3 regions of the Streptomyces sp. NPDC051921 genome follow, and region 3 is predicted to be linked to each of the others. Evidence: riboswitches for the same ligand, from Rfam matches in the RefSeq annotation. Region 3 holds a riboswitch; each other region holds the start of a gene.

What was found. Region 3 has a riboswitch for cyclic di-AMP ahead of AB0M16_RS06195 (LysM peptidoglycan-binding domain-containing protein). Riboswitches for the same ligand answer to the same signal wherever they lie in the genome.
Positions count from the first base shown of each region.
Region 1: another riboswitch for cyclic di-AMP. It lies ahead of AB0M16_RS22820 (C40 family peptidase); the one in region 3 lies ahead of AB0M16_RS06195 (LysM peptidoglycan-binding domain-containing protein).
Region 2: another riboswitch for cyclic di-AMP. It lies ahead of AB0M16_RS09715 (M23 family metallopeptidase); the one in region 3 lies ahead of AB0M16_RS06195 (LysM peptidoglycan-binding domain-containing protein).

Region 1 covers NZ_JBFAXU010000017.1:106,939-112,935, reverse strand. The annotation lists gene bioB (biotin synthase BioB) at 1-615, opposite strand, end outside; gene AB0M16_RS22845 (8-amino-7-oxononanoate synthase) at 758-1,969, shown strand; gene AB0M16_RS22840 (DUF817 domain-containing protein) at 2,170-2,961, shown strand; gene AB0M16_RS22835 (hypothetical protein) at 2,958-3,209, opposite strand; gene AB0M16_RS22830 (VOC family protein) at 3,270-3,677, opposite strand; gene AB0M16_RS22825 (ATP-binding protein) at 3,871-4,308, shown strand; gene AB0M16_RS22820 (C40 family peptidase) at 4,464-4,940, opposite strand; cyclic di-AMP (ydaO/yuaA leader) riboswitch at 4,944-5,141, opposite strand; gene AB0M16_RS22815 (hypothetical protein) at 5,457-5,762, opposite strand; gene AB0M16_RS22810 (ATP-dependent Clp protease proteolytic subunit) at 5,770-5,997, opposite strand, start outside.
Region 2 covers NZ_JBFAXU010000005.1:278,308-284,304, reverse strand. The annotation lists gene AB0M16_RS09725 (pitrilysin family protein) at 1-405, shown strand, start outside; gene AB0M16_RS09720 (pitrilysin family protein) at 402-1,799, shown strand; cyclic di-AMP (ydaO/yuaA leader) riboswitch at 2,003-2,169, shown strand; gene AB0M16_RS09715 (M23 family metallopeptidase) at 2,182-2,952, shown strand; gene AB0M16_RS09710 (GntR family transcriptional regulator) at 3,111-3,794, shown strand; gene AB0M16_RS09705 (HPr family phosphocarrier protein) at 4,069-4,350, opposite strand; gene AB0M16_RS09700 (GNAT family N-acetyltransferase) at 4,527-5,997, shown strand, end outside.
Region 3 covers NZ_JBFAXU010000003.1:328,048-334,044, forward strand. The annotation lists gene AB0M16_RS06185 (glycoside hydrolase family 15 protein) at 1-863, opposite strand, end outside; gene AB0M16_RS06190 (MMPL family transporter) at 1,075-3,381, shown strand; cyclic di-AMP (ydaO/yuaA leader) riboswitch at 3,733-3,888, shown strand; gene AB0M16_RS06195 (LysM peptidoglycan-binding domain-containing protein) at 3,893-4,705, shown strand; gene AB0M16_RS06200 (heme-binding protein) at 4,803-5,222, opposite strand; gene AB0M16_RS06205 (MFS transporter) at 5,280-5,997, opposite strand, start outside.

The sequences.
Region 1 (5,997 bases), on a different contig from region 3:
CAGGCCCGAGCAGGCCGACAGACCGGCGCCGTGCGCCTTCTGCACGGTGTCCACGCGGTCCGCGTAGGTGTGGGTGGTCGTGATGTCCCCGTACGTCCCCTCGGACGTGTTGAGGTTGTGGTTGTACGCGTCGGCGCCGGCGTCCTTGAGGCGCTCGGCCTGGCCGTCGGAGAGCAGACCGAGGCAGGCGCACACCTCGATGCCCTCGTTCTGCTCCTTGATCGCCTCGATGGTCTTGCCGACCCGCTCGACGTCACGGTCCGTCGGACCGCGACCGCTCGCCACCAGGCAGACCCGCTTCGCGCCGCCCGCGACACCGGCCGCCGCCGCGGCCGACGCCTCGTCGGGCTTCAGCCACGTGTACTTGAGGATGCCCGCGGTCGAGCCGAGCCGCTGCGAACAGTACGAGCAGTCCTCGGGGCACAGCCCCGACTTCAGATTGACGAGATAGTTGAGCTTCACCCGTCGCCCGAACCACTGGCGGCGCACCTTGCCGGCCGCGGTCACCACATCGAGCAGGTCGTCGTCGGATGTCGCCAGGACGGCGAGCGCTTCTTCACGGGTCGGCAGCTCGCGCCGCAGCCCCTTCTCCACCAGGGTGTTCAGCAGGTCCATAAGGGCTGATCCTTACCTACGGCGGCCACCGGGGCCAAGGAAGAGAAGAACAAACCGACCGCTTTGAAGTGTGTGTATGGCCACACCCTGCCCTCGGGCCCGGACCGTTAGGGTCTGTGGGCTGCCTACAAAAGGATCTGCCATGCCGCCGTACGCCGAGGACCCGCAGGACGTGCAGGACCCGAGCGAGGGCCCCGACCCGCGCCGGACCGCCTTCGCCTGGACCGAGGCCGCGGCACGGCAGCGCGCGGAGGCGGGTCTCGTACGGACCCTGCGGCCACGGGCGGCCGAGTCGGAGCTGCTGGACCTCGCGAGCAACGACTACCTCGGCCTCACCCGCCGCCCGGAGATCACCGAGGCGGCGGCCGAGGCGGCCCGCCGCTGGGGCGCGGGCTCCACCGGCTCACGGCTCGTCACCGGCTCGACGCGGCTGCACGCCCGCCTGGAGCGCGAGCTCGCCGAGTTCTGCGGGTTCGAGGCGGCGCTCGTCTTCTCCTCCGGCTACACCGCCAACCTGGCCGCCCTCACCGCGCTCTCCTCCCGGGACGGCCTGATCGTCTCGGATTCCGGCAACCACGCCTCGATCGTCGACGGCTGTCGGCTGTCCCGGGCCGAGACGGCGGTCGTCCCGCACGCCGACCCGGAGGCCGTCGCCAAGACCCTCGGCGCGCACCCGGGCCGCCGGGGGCTCGCGGTCAGCGACTCCGTCTTCTCGGTCGACGGTGACAAGGCCCCCCTCGCGGCGCTCGCGGCGGCCTGCCGGGCGCACGGCGCGGGCCTCGTCGTCGACGACGCGCACGGCCTCGGGGTGCTCGGCGACGGCGGGCGCGGCGCCCTCCACGAGGCGGGGCTCGCGGGCGCCCCGGACGTCGTCGCCACGCTCACCCTCTCCAAGTCGCTCGGCAGCCAGGGCGGCGCCGTGCTCGGCCCGGCCCGCGTGATCGAGCACCTGGTGAACGCGGCCCGCACCTTCATCTTCGACACGGGCCTCGCCCCGGCCGCCACGGGCGCCGCCCTGGCGAGCCTGCGGCTGATCGCGGCCGAGCCGGCACTGGCGGCCCGGTCCCGTACGGTCGCGACCACGCTCCACCGCCTCCTCAGCGACGCCGGCCTGACCGCCGTACGCCCCGACGCGGCCGTGGTCTCGGTCCGCGCCCCGGGTCCGAACGAGGCCCTCCGCTGGGCCGCCGACTGCCGAGAACTCGGCCTCGCCGTCGGCTGCTTCCGCCCCCCGTCGGTCCCGGACGGCATCTCCCGTCTCCGTCTGACCGCCCGCGCGGACCTCACCGACGCCGAGATCGGGCGCGCGGTCGCGACGATCCTCCGCACGGCCCCGGAGGGCGCGGCGGTCTGAGATCCACCGCCGACAGGACCGGCCGCGTCAGGGGACTCCTGGTCGTTCGGGCGCGGGCGGGGGCTCGGGGTCCTGGTCGTTCGGGCGCGGGCGGTGGCTCGGAATCCTGGCCGTCCCGGCGCGGGTGTCCGCCCGGGGCAGGGATCCTGGGGCGTCCGGCCGCAACCGCGTCGGCCGTCGCGCTCGTCCTACAGCGCACCATGCCGAGCCTCAACGCACCCCTCCCAGACCTGCTGACCTCGTCCTTCCGCCGCCTGCTCGCCTTCGCGTGGGGGCAGACCCGGGCCTGCGCCTTCGCGATCGCGCTGCTGTCGGGGGTGGCGGCGTCCACGCTGCTGCCCGGGCTCCCGGTGGCCCGTTACGACCTGCTCGTCGTGTACGGCGTGCTGCTCACCCTGCTCTTCTGGCTGCGCGGCTGGGAGTCGGGGCGTGACGTCGCCGTCATCGCCGTCTGCCATGTCATCGGCCTGGCCTTCGAGCTGGTGAAGGTGTCGCTCGGCTCGTGGAGCTACCCCGAGCCGGCGGTGCTGAAGTTCGCCGGCGTCCCGTTGTACGGCGGCTTCCTCTACGCGGCCGTCGGCAGTTACGTCTGCCGGGCCTGGCACCTCTTCGACCTCGAGCTGGTCCGCTACCGGCCGCGGTCCACGGCGGTGGTGGCCGCGGCGATCTACCTGAACTTCTTCACCCACCACTGGCTGCCGGACGCGCGCTGGCCACTGGCCGCGGTGCTGCTGGCCGTCACGGCGGGCACCTCCGTGCGGTTCACGGTGCGCGGTGCCCGCCTGCGGATGCCGCTGGCCCTGTCCTTCGTGCTGATCGGCTTCTTCCTGTGGCTGGCGGAGAACCTCGCCACGTACGTGGGCGCCTGGCGCTACCCGTACCAGCTCCACGGGTGGCAGCCCGTCGGCGTGGAGAAGTTCGGCGCATGGTCGCTGCTGATCAGCATCACCTTCGTCCTGGCCGCGGCCACCCGCCGCACGGCGGATCGCTAAGGGGCGTCTTCCCCGGCCTCGCCCCTGCGGCCGTGGGGACGGCGCTGCTCCTCGCGGCCCAGCCCGGGGGACTGGCGCTTGGCGTCCATGCCGTGCGTGTCGGACGCGGCGGCGCCGCGACGGCCGCGTACCGCTTCCTCGGCCTCCCGGCGGGCCTCGGCGTCGCCGCTCTCCCCGACGGCCTCGGACGGTGTGGTGCGGGGCGGCGCGTCCGCGGGAAGCGTGCGCCGGCGCTCGTGGTGGCTCATGTTCGTCCTCCGGATTCGTACGCCGAACGGGTGGGACGTGCAGGCGGCTGCCCGGTGGTCTCAGGCGGAAACGCCGGGCGCGGCGGCGAGCACGAACGGGTGGCCGGCCGGGTCGGTACAGCGCCGCAGGGCGGAGCGCCGGTCGAGGCGGGTGCCGTCGACCTCGGCCGCCACCGGCCGCGCGCCCAGGCCGATGGCCTCCCGCTCGGCCTCGTCGAGGGCCTCGGGGGCGACCAGGATCCACAAGTGGGCCTGCTGGGAGTCCTCCGGCCGGGGCCAGCTGGGCGGAGCCTGGCCGGGGTCGCGGTGGATGCCGAGGGCGACGCCCGTGGGGGAGGAGACCAGGACCAGGTCGGGGTCGCCCTCGGCCGGTTCGGCGGTGCCGCCCAGCAGGGCGGCGTAGAAGCGGGCGAGGGGCTCGGGATCGCTGCTGTCGAGGACGAGGAGGGTGCTCTTGGAGACGCTCATACGGCTCGTGTGCCCGCTCAAGAGCCCTGCAGGCACGCCGAGTCGGGATCCGGTCGCCCGTCGGACGGTTCACCGCTTCGGGCGATAGATATCCGTACATCTTGGTGGATCGCCGTCGGCGCGGCACGATCGGTGGCAGTCTGGCGCTCAGCGCAATCCGGGCCGGGCCCGGTGGGAAAGGGACGGCGTCGCCATGGCAGACCACCAGGAAGCAACCGTGACGCTGCCGAGCGATCCCGCCTCGGTGTCCACCGCGCGGAGGTACGTCGCCGAGGTGCTCACCTCCTGGGGGCTGGGGAGCGCGAGCGACACGGCGGAAACGGTCCGCCTGATCGTCTCCGAACTGGCGACCAATGCCGTGCTGCACACCTTCGGCCAGTCGCCCCACTTCACCGTCGAGATCCGTCTCGAACGCGACGAGCAGCTGCACATCGGTGTGACCGACAGCCATCCGCGCTGGCCCCGGCGCCTCCCGGCGGCCGTACAGCAGGACAACGGGCGTGGCATGGTCATCATCCGCTCGCTCACCGCCGAGGCCGGCGGCCGCCTCTCGGTCAAGCCGACGGCCGAGGGCGGCAAGACGGTCTGGATCAACCTGCCCTGGACGGCCCCGACGCTGACGCCCCGGTAGGTCCCCCGCGCCGCCCCGCGGCCGCCCGCCCCCGGTGCCACGACCCGGGGACGGGGACGCGCGGGGCAGGGGACGCGGGGCGGGGGCCACGGGGACGCGGCCTCGGGCGGGGCAGGGGCCCGGCCGGCCGGGCGGCCTGCGGCGGGGTCCGCGGGTCAGCGGACGCGGCCGTACAGCACCTTCGACGACCAGATCCTGTCGAGCTTCACCCACGAACCGGTCTTCGGGGAGTGCCAGATCTTGTTGTTACCCGCGTAGATTCCGACGTGGTACACCCTTCCGCCGGAATGGAAGAAGACGAGGTCCCCCTTCTGCCGGCTGGACGCCGAGATGTGTCGTGTCTTGTTGTACTGCTGCTGCGCGGTGCGGGGCAGCGTCTTGCCCGCCTTCTTGTACGAGTAGAGCGTGAGGCCCGAGCAGTCGAATCTGCTGGGGCCCGAGGCGCCGTACTTGTAAGGCGATCCCTTCTTCGAGGCGGCGATGCCCAGTGCCGTGTTGGCGTACGAGCTCGCGGCCTGGGCCTCCGGCGCCGCTCCTGGGGCGAGCAGCGTGCCGCCGACGGCGGCGAGGGTGAGAGCCGAGACGGCTCCGGCCCGGGACAGCAGGGACGGGACATGAATCTGCGCAGTCATGCGCAACCCTTCGTCAGCCGCCTGCGAAGGATGACCTGTCGGGTTCGGGCTGGCGAAGATGCCCGGCCGCGGCTGCGGCTTCACCCCGAGGGACATCACCCTTGCGGGCACGTCCCGTGTTGCTCGGGTCCTCCACTCCTGCCGATCCACTCCTGTCGACCAGACGTCCGGGACAGCGGCAGGACTCGGCGTCCGCCCGGACCGCCCCGCCTCGGGTGGCGGGGGCTTGTCGTCGACAGGGATCTTGACTCACAGTCGGGCCGAAATCCGAGCTGAAACGGCGATATGTGAGGCTCCTCACGACTGATCCATTCGAGTGGACAGTCAGGTTTCGCGATCTTCGGAGGTTTGGCCGACGAGCCCTTCACCAGGCATGGAATGCCCGATTCCGCCAGATGCGTACACCTGTTGCGCAACTTACCTGAGCTCCATGTCGATTCATCGACTACGCCGAACGGGGGAGCGATTCTGCGGTGTGGGTGCCCCGAGTGGACCTCGACACGACACGCGGCTCTGTCAACTCTCCTGTTCTCCGGGGACGGTGACGCGGCCCGAGCGGCGTTCGCCGTCCAACACCCTTAGCGCACGCGCCAATGTGGCCGCGTGCACCTCGGCCTCGCCCCGCATATGCATGAGCGTCAGGGCGTCCCGGAGCGCCGTCGCCCGTCCGACCAGGGCCTGCGCGGCCCGCAGTGCCCCATAGGTATGCGAACCCCTGGATGGATTGATCCTTCCCAGCAGGTCGACGACTTCGAGGTAGGCGTCGACGAACTCGCCCTCGGCGCGCGTCAGTGCGGGCAGCGGCGGCAGCTCCGGGACCATGGCCGGCTCAGCCCTCGCCGGCGGCGCCGGCGGACGCGCGGCGGCTCGTCACCACGTGGTCCAGCAGCCCGTACTCCCGCGCTCCCGGCGCGTCGAGGACGGTGGTCCGGTCGATGTCGGCGTCGACCCGGTCGCGGTCCTGTCCGGTGTGCTCGGCGAGCAGTCCGGCGACCAGTGCGCGCTGCCGCAGCAATTCCCGCGCGTGGATGTCGAGATCGCTGGGCTGTCCCTGCAA
Region 2 (5,997 bases), on a different contig from region 3:
CTCGCCGGCGCGCCCTCCCTGGGCTGGCTGGACGTCAAGACCTCCGGCGGCGTCGAGGTCCCGCAGATCGAGACGGCCGTCGACGAGGAGCTGGCGCGGTTCGCCGCGGAGGGCCCGACGCCCGAGGAGATGGAGCGCGCCCAGGCCCAGCTGGAGCGCGAATGGCTGGACCGGCTCGGCACGGTCGCCGGCCGGGCCGACGAACTGTGCCGTTACGCGGTGCTGTTCGGCGACCCGCAGCTGGCCCTGACCGCCGTCAACCGGGTCCTGGAGGTCACCGCCGAGGAGGTGCAGGAGGTCGCCAAGGCCCGGCTGCGCCCGGACAACCGCGCCGTCCTGGTCTACGAGCCGGTGGGACCCGAGAACGCCGACGACAGCGACGAGGAAGAGGGGGCGGACCAGTGACCGACGCTGCCGCGTCTTTGACGAGCATGACCTTCCACCCGCAGCCCCAGCCGGGCGCGGCCAGGCCCTGGGCCTTCCCGGCCCCGGAGCGCGGCGCGCTCGACAACGGCCTCACCGTGCTGCGCTGCCACCGTCCCGGCCAGCAGGTGGTCGCCGTCGAGATCTTTGTCGACGCCCCGCTCGACGCCGAGCCCGAGGGCCTGGACGGCGTCGCCACGATCATGGCCCGGGCCCTGTCCGAGGGCACCGACCAGCACTCCGCCGAGGAGTTCGCCGCCGAGCTGGAGCGCTGCGGCGCCACCCTCGACGCGCACGCCGACCACCCCGGCGTCCGGGTCTCGCTGGAGGTCCCGGTCTCCCGGCTGCCCAAGGCGCTCGGCCTGCTCTCCGAGGCCCTGATCGCCCCGGCGTTCGCCGAGTCCGAGGTCGAGCGCCTGGTGCGCAACCGGCTGGACGAGATCCCGCACGAGACGGCCAACCCGGCACGCCGCGCGGCCAAGCAGCTCTCCAAGGAACTGTTCCCGGCCACCGCGCGCATGTCCCGGCCGCGTCAGGGCACCGAGGAGACCGTCGAGGCGATCGACGCCGCCGCCGTCCGCGCCTTCTTCGACGCGCACGTGCGGCCGGCCGCGGCCACCGCCGTCGTCGTCGGCGACCTCACCGACGTCGAGCTGGACAAGGTGCTCGACGAGACCCTGGGCGCCTGGACGGGCGCCCCGGCCGCGCCGCGCCCGATGCCGCCCATCACCGCCGACGACACCGGCCGGGTCGTCATCGTGGACCGCCCGGGCGCCGTCCAGACGCAGCTGCTCATCGGCCGCGTCGGCGCCGACCGCCACGACCGCGTGTGGCCGGCCCAGGTGCTCGGCACGTACTGCCTCGGCGGCACCCTCACCTCCCGACTGGACCGCGTCCTGCGCGAGGAGAAGGGGTACACCTACGGCGTGCGCGCCTTCGGCCAGGTGCTGCGCTCCGACGGCGAGGGCCACGGTGCGTCGATGCTCGCCATCAGCGGCTCCGTCGACACCCCCAACACCGGCCCCGCACTTGACGACCTGTGGAAGGTGCTGCGCACCCTCGCGGCCGAGGGGCTGACGGACGCCGAGCGTGATGTCGCCGTGCAGAACCTGGTCGGTGTCGCTCCGCTCAAGTACGAGACGGCCGCCTCCGTCGCCGGCACGCTCGCCGACCAGGTCGAGCAGCACCTCCCGGACGACTTCCAGGCCCAGTTGTACGCGCGGCTCGCCGAGACGGGGACCGTGGAGGCGACCGCCGCCGTGGTCAACGCCTTCCCGGTGGACCGGCTCGTCACCGTCCTGGTCGGCGACGCGGCGCAGATCGAGGAGCCGGTGCGGGCCCTCGGCATCGGGGAAGTGACCGTCGTCACCGGCTGATTGAGCCGCCGTCACGCACGGACGAGGGCCCCGACGACCCGCTTCGCCGGGGTCCTCCTCTTTGTCCGTATTGAGGACGAGTGTGACTGAATGCCCTGTGGCATGTCTTACAAACTGGCGCGTCTGTTTGGCGATTGACAGAAGATCCGCCTAGCGTCGACCCGGCTGTCCGGCCGTTTGCACCACGCCGCATCCGCGGCAACGGACAGTCATCGCCGAGTCCCCGCAAGGCGCGAGCCTGGGGAGCCGGGGACCCACACGTAGTCCCCTGGGGTGAATCGGACGCCTTCGCTCGACGCGGAGGGGCCCGTAGGAGACCTTCCTGCTCCGAACCCGTCAGCTAACCCGGTAGGCGAGAGGGAAGGAAAGGATCAGCCACTACATGGCGTTCACCCGTGCCACCGGGAAGCATCGTGGTCCGAGCCGAATGGCGCGCCGCGGCGCGGGCATCGCCGGCGTGGCGGCCCTCGCCACCACCGGCGTCATCGGCACCCTCGCCTCCCCGGCGCTCGCCGCCGACACGGAGGAGCCCTCCGTCGAGGACACCGGTCTCACCCAGGTGATCACCGAGGAGTCCCTCGCCCAGCGGGTCGACGCCCAGGCCGCCGCGCAGGAGGAGGAGGCCTACGAGGCCGCCGCCCGCGCCAGGGCCGCCGCCGAGGCGAAGCGCAAGGCCGAGGCCCGCGCCAAGGAGATCCGCGCGGCCAAGGAGCGCGCCGCCCGCGAGGCTGAGCGCAAGCGCCTGGCGTCCTTCCAGCTCCCCGTGGCCGGTTCGTACGTGAGCACCGGCTACAAGACCGGTGGCTCGATCTGGTCCTCCGGCAGCCACACCGGCATCGACTTCCACGCCGCCTACGGCACCAAGGTCGTCTCCGTCGGCTCCGGCACCGTCGTCGAGGCCGGCTGGGGCGGCGCGTACGGCAACAACATCGTGATCCGGATGAACGACGGCACGTACACGCAGTACGGCCACCTCTCCGCGATCCAGGTCCACGTCGGCCAGAAGGTCACCCCGGGCGAGCAGATCGGCGTCTCGGGCTCCTCCGGCAACTCCACCGGCCCGCACCTCCACTTCGAGGCGCGCACCGGCGCCGACTACGGCTCGGACATCAACCCGATCAGCTACCTGCGCTCCCGCGGCGTGAACGTCTGACGGTCGAATCCCGCGCGAAAGCCCCGGCTCGAAACGAGCCGGGGCTTTTTTGCGTCCGTTTCCCACGGGCGCCATCGGAAATTCCGGCGTCCTGCAATAGAGTCGCCGGACAGGCGATGCTCGACGGTGTTTCGCGCGGACAAAAGCGGAGGTCGGACATGCGCATTCCCGCGCACTCGGTATGCACGGCGATCCGGGACGACATCGTCTCCGGGGTGTACGCGCGGGGCGCCAGACTCACGGAGGAACAGCTCGCCCGCCGCTACGGCGTCTCCCGCGTCCCGGTTCGCGAGGCCCTGCGCACCCTGGAGTCCGAGGGCTTCGTGGTCAGCCGCCGGCACGCCGGCGCCCATGTCGCCGAGCCCACCGAGCAGGAGGCCGCCGATCTGCTCGACATGCGCTCCCTGCTGGAGCCCCTGGGGGCCGCCAGGGCGGCGCAGCGGCGCACCGAGGCCCACCTCAAGGTCCTGCGCGGCCTGGTCAGGCTGGGGCAGGAGCGCGCCAGGCGCGGCCGGGGCGAGGACCTGGCCTCGCTCGGCGGCTGGTTCCACGAGACCCTGGCGCAGGCCTCGGGCAGCCCGCCGCTCACGGCGCTGCTCACCCAGCTGCGGCACAAGATCGCCTGGATGTACGCGGTCGAGCCCTCGGAGCGCCCGGTGGAGGCCTGGGCCGAGCACGGCCAGATCGTGGACGCGGTCGCGCGCGGGGACGCCGAGCGGGCCCGCGGCCTGACCGCGCTCCACGTGGAGCACACCCTGCCGCTGCACCGCCTGAAACAGGCGGCCCGACCAGGCGTGAGGCCTTCGCAACATGTCGTCAACATGGCGAGTCCTCGGAATTAACACGGGCGCCGTATACAAAGAAGTGAGGAATTCTTGGGCGTCATGTGCGCTGTCCGAATTCTTCGGCGACGTGGCGTGCAATTTCCGACGATGACCCGGCGTGCAATTTCCGGCCCACGGTGACCGTGTACCGCGACCGCCTTACGGCGCGTGCTCGGAAGTCACCTTCCAGGGATCTCACATCCCGTCGGGAACGGGCGAAAAAAGAAGCCGTACCCTCCGGAATTCCGGCAGGTACGGCTTCCTCGCGATCCGTCGTCGGGGAGGAGACGGGTCAGACGGTCTCGGGGAGCTCCTCGAGACCCTCGGCCACCAGCTTCGCCAGGCGGTCGAGCGCGGCCTCGGCGCCGTCGGCGTCCGAAGCGAGCACGATCTCCTCGCCGCCCTGGGCCCCCAGGCCGAGCACCGCGAGCATGGACGCGGCGTTCACCGGGTTGCCTTCGGCCTTGGCGATCGTCACGGGGACGCCGGCGGCCGTGGCGGCACGGACGAAGATGGAGGCGGGGCGGGCGTGCAGGCCCTCGGCCCAGCCGACGTTGACGCGGCGCTCAGCCATGGTGGTTGCCCTTCAACTTTCAGCGGTTGTCTAGACCAGTCTCTCACGGGTGGCGACGTGCTCCTACCGGCCTTCGGTCCCGGCCGGGGCGGGCCCTTCGGTCCTCCTCACCTTGCACGGCGGGCAGGCGCCGCGCGACCGGTGCCACTGTCGTATCCCGGCCGTACGCTTGCCCCATGCAGAGCGCGTCGGAGCAGTCGGAGCAGTCGGAACACGCGTATCCCGACCACTGGGAAGCGGACGTGGTCCTCCGTGACGGCGGCACCGCCCGCATCCGGCCCATCACCGCCGACGACGCCGACCGGCTGGTCAGCTTCTACGAGCAGGTCTCCGACGAGTCGAAGTACTACCGCTTCTTCGCGCCCTACCCGCGCCTCTCCGCCAAGGACGTCCACCGCTTCACCCACCACGACTTCGTGGACCGCGTGGGACTCGCGGCGACGGTGGGCGGCGAGTTCATCGCCACGGTGCGGTACGACCGCATCAACGAGCTGGGGCGCCCCGCCTCGTTCCCCGCCGACGAGGCCGAGGTCGCCTTCCTCGTCCAGGACGCGCACCAGGGGCGCGGCGTCGCCTCCGCCCTCCTCGAACACATCGCGGCCGTCGCCCGGGAACGCGGGATCCGCCGCTTCGCCGCCGAGGTGCTGCCCGCCAACACGAAGATGATCAAGGTCTTCACGGACGCCGGCTACACCCAGAAGCGCAGCTTCGAGGACGGGTCCGTCCGCCTCCACCTCGACCTCGAACCCACCGACCGCTCCCTGGCCGTCCAGCGCGCCCGCGAGCAGCGTGCCGAGGCCCGCTCCGTGCAGCGGCTCCTCGCCCCCGGCTCCGTCGCCGTGATCGGAGTCGGCCGCGGCCCCGGCGGCGTCGGCAGGACGCTGCTGCGCAATCTCCTCGACGCCGGCTACACCGGCCGTGTCCACGCCGTGAACGCGGCACTGGGGGAGGGGCGGCACGAGCTGGAGGGTGTCCCCGCCTTCCGCTCCGTCGCCGACATCGGCGAGCCCGTCGACCTCGCCGTCGTCGCGGTCCCCGCCGAGCGCGTCCCCGAGGTCGTCGCCGACTGCGGCGAGCACGGGGTCCGCGGCCTCGTCGTCCTCTCCGCCGGATACGCCGAGAGCGGCGCCGAGGGCCGCGAGCGCCAGCGCGCACTCGTGCGCCAGGCCCGCTCGTACGGCATGCGGATCATCGGGCCCAACGCCTTCGGGATCATCAATACGGCCGAGTCCGTCCGGTTGAACGCCTCCCTCGCCCCCCAGATGCCGGCCGCCGGGCGGATCGGGCTCTTCACCCAGTCCGGCGCCATCGGCATCGCCCTGCTCGCCGGTCTGCACCGGCGCGGCGCCGGGCTCTCCTCCTTCCTCTCCGCGGGCAACCGCGCCGACGTCTCCGGGAACGACCTCCTCCAGCACTGGTACGACGACCCGACCACCGACGTCGTCCTCCTCTACCTGGAGTCGATCGGCAACCCCCGGAAGTTCACCCGGCTCGCCCGCCGCACCGCCGCGGTCAAACCCGTCGTGGTCGTCAAGGGCGCCCGGCACAGCGGCAGCGCCCCGCCCGGCCACCGCGTCCCGGTCACCCGCATCCCGCACGCCACCGTCGCCGCCCTGCTGCGGCAGGCCGGCGTCATCCGCGTCGACA
Region 3 (5,997 bases):
CCGAGGTCCAGCAGGGCCCGTACGGCGAGCGAGCCGTCCCGGATCCAGGTGTAGCGGTAGTCCCAGTTGCGCTCGCCGCCGACGAGTTCGGGAAGGCCGAGGGTGGCCGCGGCGATCGGGGCGCCGGAGGGCAGGTACGTGAGGAGCTTCAGTGTGATGGCCGAGCGGTGCACCATGTCGGGCCAGCGTCCCCGGTACCGCGCCATGCGCACCCACTTCTGCCAGAAGTCGACGGCGTCCCACAGCGCCGCCTCGACCTCCTGCTCGTGCGGCAGCGGCGGGGCGGGCGCTTCCGGGCCCGCCACGGTGAAGGAGGCGCCGGCCATGTGCCCCTCGGTGAGGCCGAGGCGGCCGTGGACGTCGTACGGCCCGTCCTGCTCCAGCGGGACGTTCGTCTGGAGGAAGGCGCTCATTCCGGGGGCCCGGAAGGTCGCCGTGCGCCCGTCGACCCGCGTCTCGTGCGGATTGCTGCCGAAGCCGAACCGGGGCCGGCACTCCAGGGTGAACGTGACGGTCCCGCGGGTGCACCGCATCACGCGCAGGATGGCGTGCTCGTCCGTGGGCCGCCCGGTCCGGTCGGGGGGCATCCAGTCGATCAACTCGCCGACGCCGTCGGCCGACAGGAAGCGGGTCACCAGCAGCGCCGTGTCGGGGTAGTAGAGCTGCTTGACCGTCACGTCGGGACCGTCGACGGAGAGCCGGAAGTAGCCGCCCCGGTCGTGGTCGAGGAGTGCCGCGAAGACTCCCGGCGAGTCGAAACGGGGCGCCGCGAACCAGTCGACCACGCCCTCGTCCGAGATGAGGGCGGCGGTCTGCAGATCCCCCACCAGGCCGTGATCGGCGATGAGCGGGTATCGCTTCATGCCTCCACTATCGGCGACGGGGACCGAGGGCGACATCGGGGGACGCGGCCCGGCGGTGGCGGCCGCCGGTGCGGGCGGCGGGCGGGTTCGCGGGCGTCGAGATGCCGCCGCCGGACGGAGGGCGAACAATTGACTGCAGGACCGGCACACCCGCACGGCGTCGGAGCAGTCTTTCCGCTCGGGGACATTCCCATCCGAACTCGGCGGTGCCATGAACGCAGCAAGCCCGGCCCAGGGCAGACCGTCAGCGCACAGGCCCACGATCAGCGCCAAGGCGCAGAAGAGCTCTCTCTACCGGCTGGGGCACTGGTGCGCCCGGCATTTCATCGTCGTCATCGTCCTGTGGCTGGCGGCCGTCGCCGGACTGCAGATCGCCGACCGGGCGGTCGGCGGCCAGTACTCCGACAACTTCTCGCTTCCCGGTGTGCAGTCCACCGAGGGACTCGACGTGCTGCAGGCGCACGATCCGTCCGCCGGCGGTTACGGCGCCCAGGTGGTCCTCAACAACCCCTCCGAGCCGCTCACCCAGGACGCCTCCACGGTGAACTCGGTGGTCGCGTCGCTCCAGAAGCTGCCCGACGTGCTCACCGTGCAGAACCCGCTGCCGCCGCCGGGCACACCCCCGCCGACCCCGCCCTCGGGCGTGCCCAACACGGGCCCGCTGTCCACCGACGGCAAGACCGCCTACATCACCATCCGCTTCAGCGTCCCGCCGTCCACCCTGGGCGACGACTACCTGAACGGCGTCGACGCGGCCGTACAGCCGCTGCGCGCCGCCGGAGTCGACGTCGAGTACGGCGGATCGCTCGGTGAACTGGCCAGGCCGGCGGCCGACGACCGCACCAGCGAGGCCATCGGCTTCGCCGTCGCGATCGTGGTGCTGCTGATCGGCTTCGGCAGCGTCATCGCCGCGGTCATGCCGCTGGTCACCGCCCTCATCGGGGCGATCTGCGGACTCGCGCTGCTCGGTCTGACGGCGGCGGCCTTCACCTTCGGCACGGTCTCGCCGACCCTGGCCACCATGATCGGACTGGGCGTCGGCATCGACTACGCGCTGTTCCTGATCACGCGTCACCGCCAGAACGTCATGAACGGGCACGATCCCGCCGAATCCGCGGGTCTGGCGACCACGACGAGCGGCCGGGCGGTCCTCGTCTCCGGCTGCACCGTGATCATCGCCCTGTCCGGGCTGTGGGTCTCCGGCGTCACCTTCATCGGCAAACTCGGCCTGGCGGCCGCCTTCACGGTCGTCACCGCCGTCATCGCCGCGCTCACCCTGGTCCCGGCCATGCTCGGACTCGTCGGGCGCCGCATCGACCGCTACCACGTGCGCAAACCCGTCGCGGAGACCGACGCGGAACCCGGTGCCACCGCGCACGGCACCTGGCACCGCTACGCCCAGCGGGTGGAGCGGCGGCCTTGGTACTTCCTGGTCGGCGGCGTGGTCGCGCTGGTCATCCTGGCCTTCCCGCTGCTCTTCATCCAGCTCGGGCACATCGGCGACGGCGCCGACCCCAAGTCGTTCACCGACCGGCGCGCCTACGACCTGATCTCCACGGCCTTCGGGCCGGGCGCCAACGGGCCGTTGACCCTCGTGGTGGACCAGACCGCGGTGCCGGCATCCGATCGCTCGGCGCTCGCCGGCAAGCTCCAGCAGTCGCTCGCCAACGTGCCCGACGCGGCCTCCATCACCCCCCTGCAGCCCACTTCCGACGGTGACGTGCTGATCGGCACCGCCTACTCGGTCGCCTCCCCGCAGGACGAGAAGACCACCCAGCTCACCAACCACCTCGTCGACGACGTGCTGCCGCAGGCGGTGGCCGGCACGGACGCGAAGACCTACGTCACCGGCACCACGGCTTCCCAGGTCGACTTCCTCGACATCGTCTCCAGCCGGCTGCCGTTGATCATCGCGGTGGTGGTGGCGCTCGCCTTCCTGGTCATCCTCATCGTCTTCCGAGGGCTCCTCGTGGCCGTCAAGGCCGCCGTCCTCAACGTGCTGTCCATCGCCGCCTCGTACGGCGTCGTCGTGGCCGTCTTCCAGTGGGGCTGGGGCGGTCCCGCGCTCGGCGTCTCCGGCAAGGTGCCCATCGAGAGCTACGTGCCGATGATGATGTTCGCCATCGTCTTCGGCCTCAGCATGGACTACGAGATCTTCCTGCTGTCCCGGGTGCGGGAGGCGTGGCTGCGCACAGGCGACGCCGAGGCGAGCGTCGCCCACGCCCTGGAGATCACCGCGAGGGTCATCACCTGTGCCGCACTGATCATGGTGAGCGTCTTCGCGGCCTTCATCGTGTCCGACAACATCGTCATCAAGATGCTCGGCCTGGGGCTCGCGGTCAGCGTCCTGATCGACGCCACCATCGTGCGGCTCCTGCTCGTCCCCGCCGTGATGACACTGCTGGGCAGCCGTGCCTGGTGGACGCCGCGCTGGCTCGACCGGATCCTGCCGCACCTCGACACCGAGGGCGAGGACATGGAGGCCGACGAGGAGCCCAGCCGCGCGCCCGCGCGCTGACCCACATCGTGCACATTCGGACAAAGAGGTAGATGTCCCGCTATTGAGCTCCAATGCCGGAATGCTGAAGGAATTCCGGCATTGGAGCTATTTCTCTGCCGTAGTGGTGCACGGTGCGGTGTGCGTGATCTGAGTCACGGCCATTTCGCCCCGGAGAGTGCTGCCGGGACGTCAGATGCGCGCTGTCGGGGAGGGGTTGGCGAGCACCGCGTGGGTGAGTGGATTGATCCTTTCTATTTCCCGGAATGATCCATTTGCTTTGATTAATTTCCGTCTTGTTTTCGCCGGATGAATTCGCTTACGGTCACCCGGCAACCGGACGGAAACGCCTCATCCTGCCGCCGCCCGGGAACCGCACACACGACCACTTCCGGCAGGAGCGGGGGACCCAGGTTCGCCGCCGTCCCCGGATACCGGGGCGGCTCGGGGTGAAGCCGTGCCTCATGCGCGGCCGGGCATCTCCAGCCCGAACCCGACAGCTCACCTCGCAGGCGGAGGAGAGGACCCCGCCATGCGTGGACACGCCAAGCACCGCCGTTCCAAGAAGTCCCCGTTCGCCCGCGGCATCGCGGCCGTCGGCATCACCGGCAGCGCCGCGCTGGCCCTGCCGCTGGCCGGCGCGACGACCGCCGGGGCGGTCACCCCGCAGGCGGCCCAGACCGTCGCAGTCGAAAAGGCCGCGGCTCGGGTGGCCCAGGTCGCGCAGGTGGCGAAGGCGCCCGGAACGGTGCGCTATTCCGTCGTCGCCGGCGACTCCCTTTCGAAGATCGCCCGGAAGTACGCGGTGAAGGGCGGCTGGAAGAAGGTCTACCGCGACAACAGGAGCGCCGTCGGTGCCGACCCGGCCCTCATCCGGCCCGGCATGCGGCTGACCGTCGACGCGACCGGCGCGGCGCTCTCCGGGGTCAAGCGCGCGGCGGCCCCGACCGCCACGAAGGCGAGCACCGGCGCGGGCGCGGGCGCCGCGGTCCAGGCGGCGGCGCCGGCGAAGGCGACCTCGTACCCGGACAACCTCGACGGATGGATCCGCGAGGCGCTGGACATCATGGCCAAGAAGGGCATCCCCGGCAGCTACGACGGCATCCACCGCAACATCATGCGCGAGTCGTCCGGCAACCCGCTGGCCATCAACAACTGGGACTCCAACGCCCTCGCCGGCACCCCCTCCAAGGGCCTGCTCCAGGTGATCGACCCGACCTTCCGGGCCTACCACGTCGAAGGCACGGCCAACGACCCGTACGACCCCGTCGCCAACATCACGGCGGCCTGCAACTACGCCGCCGACCGCTACGGCTCCATCGACAACGTCTTCGGCGCCTACTGACACCGCTGACAGAAGGACAGTGCTCCCGCACCGGCCGGCCGGGCCAGGTGCGGGAGCACTGTCGTGTCCGCCCCAGGAGTCCCTGGGGGCGGACGGATCAGGCGAGGGCGGCCACGGCGGTACCGGCGAAGGCGTGGTCCTGCTCCGGGGCGCCGCCGCCCACACCGACGGCGCCGATGAGCCGTCCGTCGCGGTGGACGGGCAGGCCGCCGGCGATGAAGAGCAGCGGCCGGTCGAGCGCGGTGGTGAGGCTGTGGAACGGGCCGTCCGGCTTGACCAGGTCCACCAGGTCGGCGGTGGGGGCGTCGAGCTGCAGGGCGGTGTACGCCTTGCGGGTGCTCGTCTCGCCGGAGATCAGCACCGCCCGGTCGTCGCGGCGGAAGGCGAGCAGGTGCCCGCCGGCGTCGAGCACGGTGACGCTGACGGCCACGCCGGCGGCCTCGGCGGCTCGGCGGGCGGTGGTGAGCAGGGTCTCGGCCTCGGCGGTGGTCAGCGGGGTGACGGCGGTGGTGCTCATGGCGCTTCTCCTGGGGGATGGGGTGCGGGAGGAGGGAAGGGGGCGTGGGGGAGGGGGTCAGTGGTGGACGAGGACGCGGGCGTCCGCCCCGGCGTCCGCGGCGGGGGCCGCGGGGGCCCGCCGCTCCAGCGCGGCGGACCAGACGGCGAGGCCGAGGGCGGCGGCGGCGAGGACGGCGCCGACCCAGTTCGGGGAGGTGTAGCCGAAGCCGGCGGCGATGACGAGGCCGCCGAGCCAGGCGGCGAGCGCGTTGCCGAGGTTGAAGGCACCGATGTTCACGGCGGAGGCCAGGGTGGGCGCGCCGTGTGCCTGGTCGAGGACGCGCTTCTGCAGCGGGGGCACCGTGGCGAAGCCGAGCGCTCCGACGAGGAGGATGGCGATCGCGGCGAGGACCTTGCTGTGGGCGGCCACGGTGAACAGCGCGAGGACGAGCGCGAGCCCGCCGAGGGTGGTGTACAGCAGGGGCATCAGCGCGCGGTCGGCGTACCGGCCGCCGAGCAGGTTTCCGAGGAACATGCCGACGCCGAAGAGGACCAGCAGCCAGGTGACCGCACCGTCGGAGTAGCCGGCGACCTCGGTCATCATCGGCGCGATGTATGTGATCGCGGCGAAGACGCCGCCGAAGCCGAGCACGGTCATCGCCATCGCGAGCAGCACCTGCGGGTTGCGGAACGCCTTCAGCTCGCGGCGCAGCTGGGCGCCCTCGGGGCGGGGCATGGCGGGAACGAGCCTGACGATGCCGAGCAGCCCGATCACACCGAGTGCGGCGACGATC